DNA from 4 places in the Dactylosporangium sp. NPDC048998 genome. Region 3 is predicted to be linked to each of the others. Evidence: riboswitches for the same ligand, from Rfam matches in the RefSeq annotation. Region 3 holds a riboswitch; each other region holds the start of a gene.
The links. Region 3 has a riboswitch for cyclic di-AMP ahead of ACGFI8_RS27820 (C39 family peptidase). Riboswitches for the same ligand answer to the same signal wherever they lie in the genome.
Positions count from the first base shown of each region.

Region 1: linked by a shared signal. The riboswitch ahead of ACGFI8_RS33400 (NlpC/P60 family protein) and the one ahead of ACGFI8_RS27820 (C39 family peptidase) in region 3 are both predicted to bind cyclic di-AMP.
Region 2: linked by a shared signal. The riboswitch ahead of ACGFI8_RS43415 (coiled-coil domain-containing protein) and the one ahead of ACGFI8_RS27820 (C39 family peptidase) in region 3 are both predicted to bind cyclic di-AMP.
Region 4: linked by a shared signal. The riboswitch ahead of ACGFI8_RS22855 (hypothetical protein) and the one ahead of ACGFI8_RS27820 (C39 family peptidase) in region 3 are both predicted to bind cyclic di-AMP.

Region 1 is NZ_JBICTV010000021.1:33,848-36,039, forward strand. Features, by position in the region: gene ACGFI8_RS33400 (NlpC/P60 family protein) at 149-1,177, opposite strand; cyclic di-AMP (ydaO/yuaA leader) riboswitch at 1,190-1,323, opposite strand; gene ACGFI8_RS33405 (hypothetical protein) at 1,923-2,192, shown strand, end outside.
Region 2 is NZ_JBICTV010000044.1:48,227-50,418, reverse strand. Features, by position in the region: gene ACGFI8_RS43415 (coiled-coil domain-containing protein) at 1-825, opposite strand, end outside; cyclic di-AMP (ydaO/yuaA leader) riboswitch at 835-980, opposite strand; gene ACGFI8_RS43410 (SigE family RNA polymerase sigma factor) at 1,245-1,763, shown strand; gene ACGFI8_RS43405 (hypothetical protein) at 1,760-2,192, shown strand, end outside.
Region 3 is NZ_JBICTV010000013.1:181,556-183,747, forward strand. Features, by position in the region: gene ACGFI8_RS27815 (permease) at 1-398, opposite strand, end outside; gene ACGFI8_RS27820 (C39 family peptidase) at 484-1,245, opposite strand; cyclic di-AMP (ydaO/yuaA leader) riboswitch at 1,661-1,799, opposite strand; gene ACGFI8_RS27825 (MFS transporter) at 2,040-2,192, shown strand, end outside.
Region 4 is NZ_JBICTV010000009.1:236,678-238,869, reverse strand. Features, by position in the region: gene ACGFI8_RS22855 (hypothetical protein) at 1-726, opposite strand, end outside; cyclic di-AMP (ydaO/yuaA leader) riboswitch at 1,100-1,252, opposite strand; gene ACGFI8_RS22850 (diguanylate cyclase domain-containing protein) at 1,312-2,192, opposite strand, start outside.

The DNA.
Region 1 (2,192 bases), on a different contig from region 3:
CTTCTTCGCCCTCGGCGTGTTCTCCGGCATCGCCTCCAGTTGCTGCGCCCCGGTCCTGGCCGGGGTGATGACGCTGTCCGCGCTGTCGGGTTCGGCGCTGGGGTCCGTTCCACCGGGCCGGGGCGCCCGGCCCGGCGGGATCGGTGGGTCAGGCGGGGCGGCGATAGCCGGTGATGGGTCGGCCGTCGAGTTTGGCCATGCGGACGTAGTCGCCGGTGGTAGGGGCATGGACCATCCAGCCGCCGCCGACGTACATGCCCATGTGGTGCAGGTCGCTGTAGAAGAACACCAGGTCGCCGGGGCGTAGGTCGGCGCGGGAGACGGCCTTGTTGTCGTCCCACTGCCACTTGGTGTAATGGCGCAGCGTGACTCCGGCGGCGGCCCAGGCGGCCATGGTGAGTCCCGAGCAGTCGTAGCCGTTGGGGCCGGCTGCGCCCCAGATGTAGGGCTTGCCGATCAGCTCGCAGGCCCTCTTCGCCGCGGTACCGCCGGGCCCGCCGAGGTACTCCACCGGGCAAGCGACCGGTTTGAGGGTGCCGGTGCCGCCGCTGCTGCCGTACGCCTGCTGGCGCAGCTTCTGCAGGGCGGCCAGCTTCGCCTCGATGTCCTTCTTCTTCGCCGCGAGGTCGGCATCCTGCTGGGCCTGCTGCGCGATGGCCGTATCGAGGGCCTGCTTGTCGCCGGCGAGCTTGTCCCGAGCGGCGGCCACGCTCTGGATCTGGGCGTGCTGGTTGCGGGCGATCGCGTTGATCAGGCCCAGTTGGTCCAGCAGCGCGGTCGGGGTGTCCCCGCGCAGTAGCGCGTCGAGGGTGGTCAGCCGCCCGGTCTTGTACTGCTGCACGGCGAGGTCGCTGACCTGGCCCATGGCGGCGTCGACCTGGGCCTCCAGCGGCTGCAGCTGCTGCTGCAGTGCCGCGGCTTTGGCCTGGTTCTCCTTGAGCTGGGCGTGGATCTGGTTGTAGTGCTCGATGATGGGCTCGAGCTGGTTCCACGCCTCGTCGATCTGCGCTTCGAGCTCGGCCGGGGTCGGTGCGGCCTGCGCCGCACCGGTGCCGGCGAGCAGCACTGCCACCGCGGCGAGGACCGCGGCGGCTGTGCGCGCCAGCGACCTGCTCCGGTCGGGCCGTCGCTGCGGGATGGTGATGGTGGGGACACGTCGCGGGCGGCGTGGCGGCACGTGCGGCAGGCTCCTTCTTCCCTCGACCGCCTACCGGGTTAGCTGACGGGTTCGGCCGGGAAGTGCGCCCTACCGCATGAAGCGGATACACCCCGAGTGCTGTTGCGTGGGTCCCCGGCTCGACATCGATTCGGCGGTGGCGGGCCTGTGCCCCGATCGGGGTGATCGGCGCCTCGCGGCCCGGCCGGTGCAGACCTTACGCACCGTCGATGCCCCACACAACCCCACATCCTATGTGTGATAGGAGGTAATCGGCACCGTTGTGCCGGTGTTTCGGCACGTCACCTTGCATGCACGCGGTGCTTCCGGGTGTTGTGACATGCGGGATAGTTGTTGCTCGAGGTCACGCCAGTACCGTTCGACCGTTACGTCGAGGCCTGTGGTGTGCACGGATGGTGACGGTGCTGACCGGGAGCGTTGCGGCCCGGTCCACGATGCGGGGTGAGCCTCACCGGAAGGCCTGTTCCCAGGTGCGTGCGTCGGCGATCGGCGACACGCATGGCCTACCCCAATGTGGAGCGAGAACCTGTACTCCATGGTTCCCTCATATACCCCTACCGGGTAGGGAATTTGGGGCTGACGTCTGACTACGTGCCGTAGTCGCAGGGCGGACGCCACCTCCTCGCTGAGAGGGATGCGGCGACGCGCGACCCGGATTCGGCGCGACGCGCTGTATGCGGTCGGATTGCCCGGGTTATACAGTTCGCGCGGATATGGGTGCCTGCTCGAAGGGCCGATCAAGCCGATGTTGAAGACGGTTCGCTTACTGAAGATCATTCGGGGCAGTGTTCGCGCGCGCCGACACCGGGTGCTGGCCGTCACCATGGCGACCGGCCTGGTCCTCGCCGCATGTGGCGGCACCAGCGGTCAGGCGCCCGCCGTGGCTGCCGGCGCATCCGCCGCCGGGAGCCACGGGGCGTCCGCCTCGGCGACGCCCGACCACGGCGGCATGCCTGGCATGAGCCACAACCACAACATGCCTACCGGCGACGGGCTGACCGCCTCGGTCCCGTCG
Region 2 (2,192 bases), on a different contig from region 3:
CCCGCCGAAGCCGGGCTTGGTCTGCACCGAGAAGTCGCAGGCGCGGCCCTTCGGGTGCTCGTACGGCCCGCTCGGGCGGTAGCAGGCCACGAACCGCTTGAAGCCGTCCTTCTGCGCCTGCTGCATGGCGTGCAGCATGCGGGGCGTGATGCAGCCCGTGGTCGTGGGGTCTTTGACGCTGCACGACTCCTTGGGCAGCGACCCGTTGGCGTTGCGCGGCACCGGGTCGGCGAGCGGCAGGTTGGCGGTGACGAAGCCCCTGCTCGGCCCACCGGCCTGTGCGAGCGCCTTCTCCGCGGCCTTCTTCTGCTGCTCGATGATGCTCTTCTGCTGTTGCTGCGTGGCGATCTCGTCCTCGATCGCCTTCTTCTGCGCGGCCTGGTTCTCCCGCAGCTGTTTGAGCTGGTGCAGCAGGTTGTCGTTGTGGTGCGCGATCTCGTTGATGGAGCTGGCCCGCTCGGCGAAGCTGTCCGGGGTCTTCGCGTCCATCAGGGCGGCGAACGTGGTGAGGGGGCCGGTGCGGTATGCCGCCGCGGCGATCGCGGCCACCTGCTCCTGGATCGTCGCCAGCTCCGCCTCGGTCGCCTGCAGTTGCGCGGTGAGCTCGCCCTGGTGCTTGACCGAGGCGTTGAGCTGATCGTTGGCCTCGGTCCACTTGCGGGTCGTGTCCTCGAGGACGGAGTTGAGGGTCGGGTTGGCACCGGCGCCCTCGTCGCCGGTGTCGCCGCCGGGCTCGGCCGCGGCGGGCGTGGCGGCGAGCCCCCCGAGCACGATTGCCGCCAGCAGTGCGACGAAAGCGCGCCGGTAGGGATGTCGCGATGACATCTGGTTCGTTGTTCCTTCCGTCGGCCGCCGACCGAGTTAGCTGACGGGTTCGGGACGGAACGACCCCTACCATCCTTCCGAGGAAGGTGGATTCACCCCAACATTACGGTGGGTCCCCGGCTCGCCACGGTGCGACGATTAGGCGGCAGCCCCGCCCGGCACCGGGGGCGGTGCCCTCGTGGACGTGACCGTGGGTCACTGTACCCAGGGCGCCGAAATCGCGCACCGCACCGTTTGTGCGGACTTCCCCGCAACCTCGCGCACAGTGGCCGATAGTGACCCAGATCACGGCCGAATGGCCCAGTCCTTGCCCGGCTGTGCCGCGAGGCCGTCGACGAGCGACCGCGCCGGCGATGCAACAGCCGGGGCTCGCCGCCGCGTGCAGTTCGGTGACGGCATGCGCACGGGAGGAGTTCCGCGTGGAGTTCGACGACTACGTACGGCAGCGCGGCGCCGCGCTGGTGCGGCTGGGGCGTCTGCTCACCGGCGACCGGCACCAGGGCGAGGACCTCGCGCAGGATGTGCTCGCCAGGGCGTTCGTGCGCTGGGAACTGATCGCGGCCGACCCGCCGGACCCGTACCTGCGCCGGATGCTCGTCAACGCCGCCATCTCCCGGTGGCGGCTGGCGTCCAGCCGGGAGGTCGCGGTGGCCGAGCCGTACGACACTCCCGGCCCCTGCGACCTGGGCGCGGAGGCCGCCGAGCGCGACGCGACGTGGCGGCTGATCCGCGCCCTGCCGCCGAAACAGCGCGCCGCCGTCGTGCTGCGCTACTACGAGGACCTCGACGACACAGCCATCGCGGAGCTACTCAACTGCAGCCGGGAGACCGTGCGCAGCCAGGTGAAACGCGCCCTGGACTCGCTGCGCGCCCGGCTCGCCGAAGAAGGATCCGACGCCGGCTCGGCCGGCCTGACGCTCAACGGAGGGAAGTCGTGACCGGACTCGACCGGGTGGTCACCGAGACGCTGGCCCGGGTCGCCGACGACGACGTGCACGTCGAGCGGCTACTGGCCGGGGCGAGGGCGGGCGGCATCCGCTACCGCAGGCGCCGCCGCCTGGCGATCGCGGCGGGCGCGGCGTTCTCCGTCGCCGCCGTGGGTACCGCCGTCGCCCTGACCACCGCGCTGCTGCCCACCACGGCGGGCGGCATGCCGGCGGCGCCACCCGCCACGACCGCCGTACCGTCGGCCGCGCCCAGTGCGACGCCTACGACCGCCGCCGCGCTGCCGCAGACGACGGCGCCGCCGCTCCTGCCGCCCGCCGATGGGGCGCCGAGCGCGCTGAGCGACCCCGCCCAGGTCGGCCGCCCGTGGCTGGTGCATCTCAGTATGGACGTCCTGCCGTTTCCCGCGACCGTCGTGCATT
Region 3 (2,192 bases):
CGGAACAGCACGGCGATGAGCACGATCATGATCGGGCCGCCGACGAACTCGGCGAGGGTGAACTGCCAGCCCATCAGCAGCGCGAGGATGATGCCCAGCTCCACGACGAGGTTGGTGGAGGCGATCTCGAACGTCATCGCCGCGGTGAAGCTCGCCCCCTTGCGCAGCAGCGACCGGGCCAGGGCGACCGATGCGTAGGAGCACGACGACGACGCGATCCCCAGACCGGTCGCGCGGGCCAGCGCCGACGGGCCGTCGCCGCCGAGCGCACGCACCACGCTCTCCCGGCGCACCACCGCCTGGACCACCGCGGACAGGGCGAAGCCGAGGATCAGCGCCCACAGGATCTCCCACGTCATGGAGCCCGCGATGGCCAGCGCCTGCCACAGCCGATGCACGACCGTGCACCTATCCACGCGACGCCGCCTGACACCATGGGAGGGCCGGCTCGTCGAGCCGGCCCTCCGGTGCACTACGCGATGCTCACGCGGAGTAGCCGCGAGCCGCGATCCAGTTGGCCATGTTGCTGGTCGCCATCCAGTACGTCCGCGGGCCGAACATGCCGGACGGGTCGGCGACCTGGACGGCGCGGCCGTTGTCGCGGTAGCCGACGATCGAGATGAAGTGGCCGCCCGAGAACTCGTGATAGACGCCGACCGCGTCCGTCGCCCCGCCGACGATGTTCGCCACGATCGCGCGGTCACCGCTGATGGCCCGCACGACGTCGTCCTGCACGCGCGCGGCCTCCTCGGGCGTCGCTTTCTGGCCCGGGATCCATCGGGTCTGGTACACGTCCTTGCCCAGCGCGTTGTTAAGCACCCGCGTGGTCTCGGCGGCCGAGTTGGTGCCGCTGGTCGTGGTGCCGAGCTGCCTCGCGATCTCGTCCTGGGACAGGGTGACGCCGTCCGAGGTCAGCGCGATGCGGGTGGAGGCGGGCCCGCAGTAGTAGTAGTTCGGCTGGAACTGGAAGTCGTACTGCAGGACCTTCTCCGCCGGCGCCTCGGGGGCCGCGCTCACCGGTGCCGGGCTCGCCGGCGCGGCGTCCAGTACGGGCCGGTTGTTCCCGTCCGCGGCCCCCATGGCGACGACCGCGGTGTCATGGGCCCCGGCCGGTGCCTCGGTCTGGTTGAACAGCACTCCGGTGGTGACGGCCGCCACGATCGCGGCGGCCGAGCCCAGCATCGCCGGATACAGGCGATGGGAGGTGGCGCGGTTGAGCAAAGGACGAATCGATCGGTGACGCATGTGATACTCCAAAGCAGGGTGTTCCTTCGAATGGCGACGCTGGAGCCACGGCGTTCGCCGCACGGACCGGCACGAGGGCACGCGAAGGCGGCCCGCACGGCGATGCCGTACCGGGCGTGCCGGCGCGCGACGGGAACGCGCAAGGGTTGTGGCTCTTCGAGAGGCGGCATCGCGGCAGCGTCAGACGCCCGCTTCGCGCGGCGGTACGGCCGCGGGTCGCGGCGGTGTCGCCGCGAGCGGTGCGAGGAGGGGTCCGGAGACGGGGTCTGACCTCAGCCGTCGAGCAGTGCCTGGCAGCCGGGCCGGAACGGCCTCGTGCTGCCCGATGTCCTACCGGGCGGTGGTGTCCCGCCGGGGGGCCGTGCGGGTGCCGCGGCCAGGGGGCGCGCCATACCAGAGGTCGTACACCGTTGAAGTCTCCTTCCGATGCCGCCTACCGGGTTAGCTGACGGATTCGGGCTGGAAGTGCCCTACCGCAGGCGGTGACGCCCGCGGATTCACCCCGGGACTACGTGGGTCCCCGGCTCGTTCGCACGACTCGGCGGGTCCGCCCCGGCGCCATCTCGACATGGCAGAGGACCGGCTCGGACCGCCTGACCCTACTGGCCGGTACCGGGGTTGCCAAGCGTTCAACCGGATCCTGCAAACGGACACCGCCGGCGTACCTGCCAGCCGGTATAGCGGCATGCGGGTAGCCGGGCCGCCCGGACGGCCGGTGGCAGCGATGTCCGGCTTGTGCGCATTCAGAAACACTGGTCTGCATCAACCCCGGCCCGAGAAGGTTTCTCGTCACCGTGAGTTCCCGGTCTTCGACCACGCGCCTGGACGCCACCCACTCCAACTCCCCCTGGGCACCGCTGCGCTCCCGCTCCTTCCGCGCACTGTGGCTCGCCATGTCCGCCGCCAACGCCGGCATGGCGATGCAGGTCGTGGGCGCCCAGTGGCTC
Region 4 (2,192 bases), on a different contig from region 3:
CGGGTACGCCGAGCGCTGCACCGCCTGCGCGGCAGCCGTCACGCTCATGTTCTGCCAGCCCTTGACGTGGGTCAGCGCGTTGTAGAACAGCATCGCCGAGTGGGACGGGTTCATGAGCTCGGCCACGGTGCCCCAGCCCTGGCTCGTGCGCTGCTGGAACAGCCCGACCGAGTCGTGGTCCTGGGAGACCCCTTCGTGCGGCAGCTTCAGCGAGGCCGGCACGGCGCGGCTGGCGACGTTGTAGAGGTCGCTCTCCTGCATCGCGGTGGCGACGGCGACGACGAGGGCCTTGCTGGGCAGGCCCTGGGCGCGCCCCTGCCGCACGATCGTCACGGCATTGTTCATCTGGGTCTGGTCGAGCCCGGCGACCGGGCGCGGCGGCTGTGGCGCGGCCGGCGCGACGGGCGTGGTCGGCGTTGTCGGCTTGGTCGGCATGATCGACTTGGTCGGCTTGGTCGGCTTGGTCGGCGTGGTTGTGGGCGCGGCGGGCGCCGCCTCGGCCGCCGAGACGGCGGCGGTGCCGCCGAGCAGCGGCGAGACGAACGCCGCAGCGTACGCGTAGGCGGGCGGGGCGGCCACGGCCGGCGGGTGCACGGCCGGCGGCCGGCCGGTGGAGCCCGCGGCGAACAGCGTCGCGGACAGCACGACGGCGGACGCGGCCCCGGTTCGCACGGACAGGCTGACCCGCCGGCGTCTGGACTGGAACTGGCGCGGTAATGACTTCACGTAAGCGATTCCTCATCGAAGACGGCGTGAGCTGGGCGCACGGCAGGGCGCCGCGGCGTCAGCGCACGGAACAGAACGGCGCGGGAACGGCTGCGCGAGAAATAGGCGCGAAAAAATGGGCGCGGAAAGAGCGCACGGAAATACGGCGCGAATCAGCGCACGGCGAAGCACACGCCGGAGCGGGCGTGCAAAGGACTCCGCACGGGAGAGGGCGCGCGGTATCGGCGCGGTCCCACGGCTCGGCCGGGGTCGCGCGGCGATTGGGCGTCGATCAGCGTTTGAGCGCGGCCAGGCGTTACGTCCTGGCGTTCACCCGGCCTTGAGGATGGCGGCGGGCGGCCGCTGTCGGAGCATCGAGATGCAGCACGAGCAGTTCTCCTTCCGGTGCCGCCTACCGGGTTAGCTGACGGGTTCGGACGGGAGGATTCGCCCTACCGTGACTCGGTCACGGATACACCCCAAGGGACTGCATGGGTCCCCGGCCCGCGATGCCGAAGTGCGCTGTGCGACTCGGCGGTGCAGCTCGACGGCGCCAGCCCGGCGGCACCGTGATCGGCGCACGTCGACCGAGCAGACCACCCGACCTTACTGGGCGGTTTCCGCCTCGGCCAACCGCAGCAACGGGATCCCACCCGATGCACCGGTACGCTCACCGAAGGCCGTCACCCGGCCGGTCATCTTGTCCGTCATCCGGTTATCGTGCCGATGGCCTTTCACCTGGTACATGGCCCGATCGGCGATGCGCAGGGCGGCGCCGGCGTCCGCGACCGTGTCGTCTATCACGGCGACGCCGACGCTGACGCGCACCCGCAGCACGTGACCGTCGTGCATGATCGGCGCGGACACGGCCCGTTCGACCCGCTCGGCCAGGGCGACGCGGGCCAGATCGCCGACGTTCTCGGTCAGCACCACGAACTCGTCGCCGCCGAGGCGCGCCACCGTGTCCCCCGGCCGGACGAGCCCGGCCAGCCGCTGGGCCACCGCGACGAGCACCGCGTCGCCGGCCTCGTGCCCGAGCGTGTCGTTGACCACCTTGAAATCGTCGAGGTCACAGAACAGCAGCGCGCTGCCGCCCTGCCCGGCGTGGGCGCGCCGGATCGCCGCGGCGAGCGGCGCCGCCAGGGCGTCGCGGTTGGCGAGCCCGGTCAGCGGGTCGCACAGCGCCCGGCGTACCAGATCGGCCTCGGTGGCCTTGCGGTCCGTGACGTCCTGGACCTGCAGGATCCCGAACGACGCCGGCCCGGCCACGATCGACATGGTCGCCGAGATCCAGATCATCTGCCCGTCGCCGCGCACGCAGCGCAGCTCGTAGTCGCGCACCGGCGCGCCCCTGCTCGTCAGCGCGGCGGCGAACGCGACGCGGGCGACCTCGACGTCGTCGGGGTGCAGCAGCTCGCCGAGGCGCACCGCGACCAGCTCGCGCTCGTCGCGCCCCAGCAGCTCGCACAGCGCGGGGTTGACCCGCG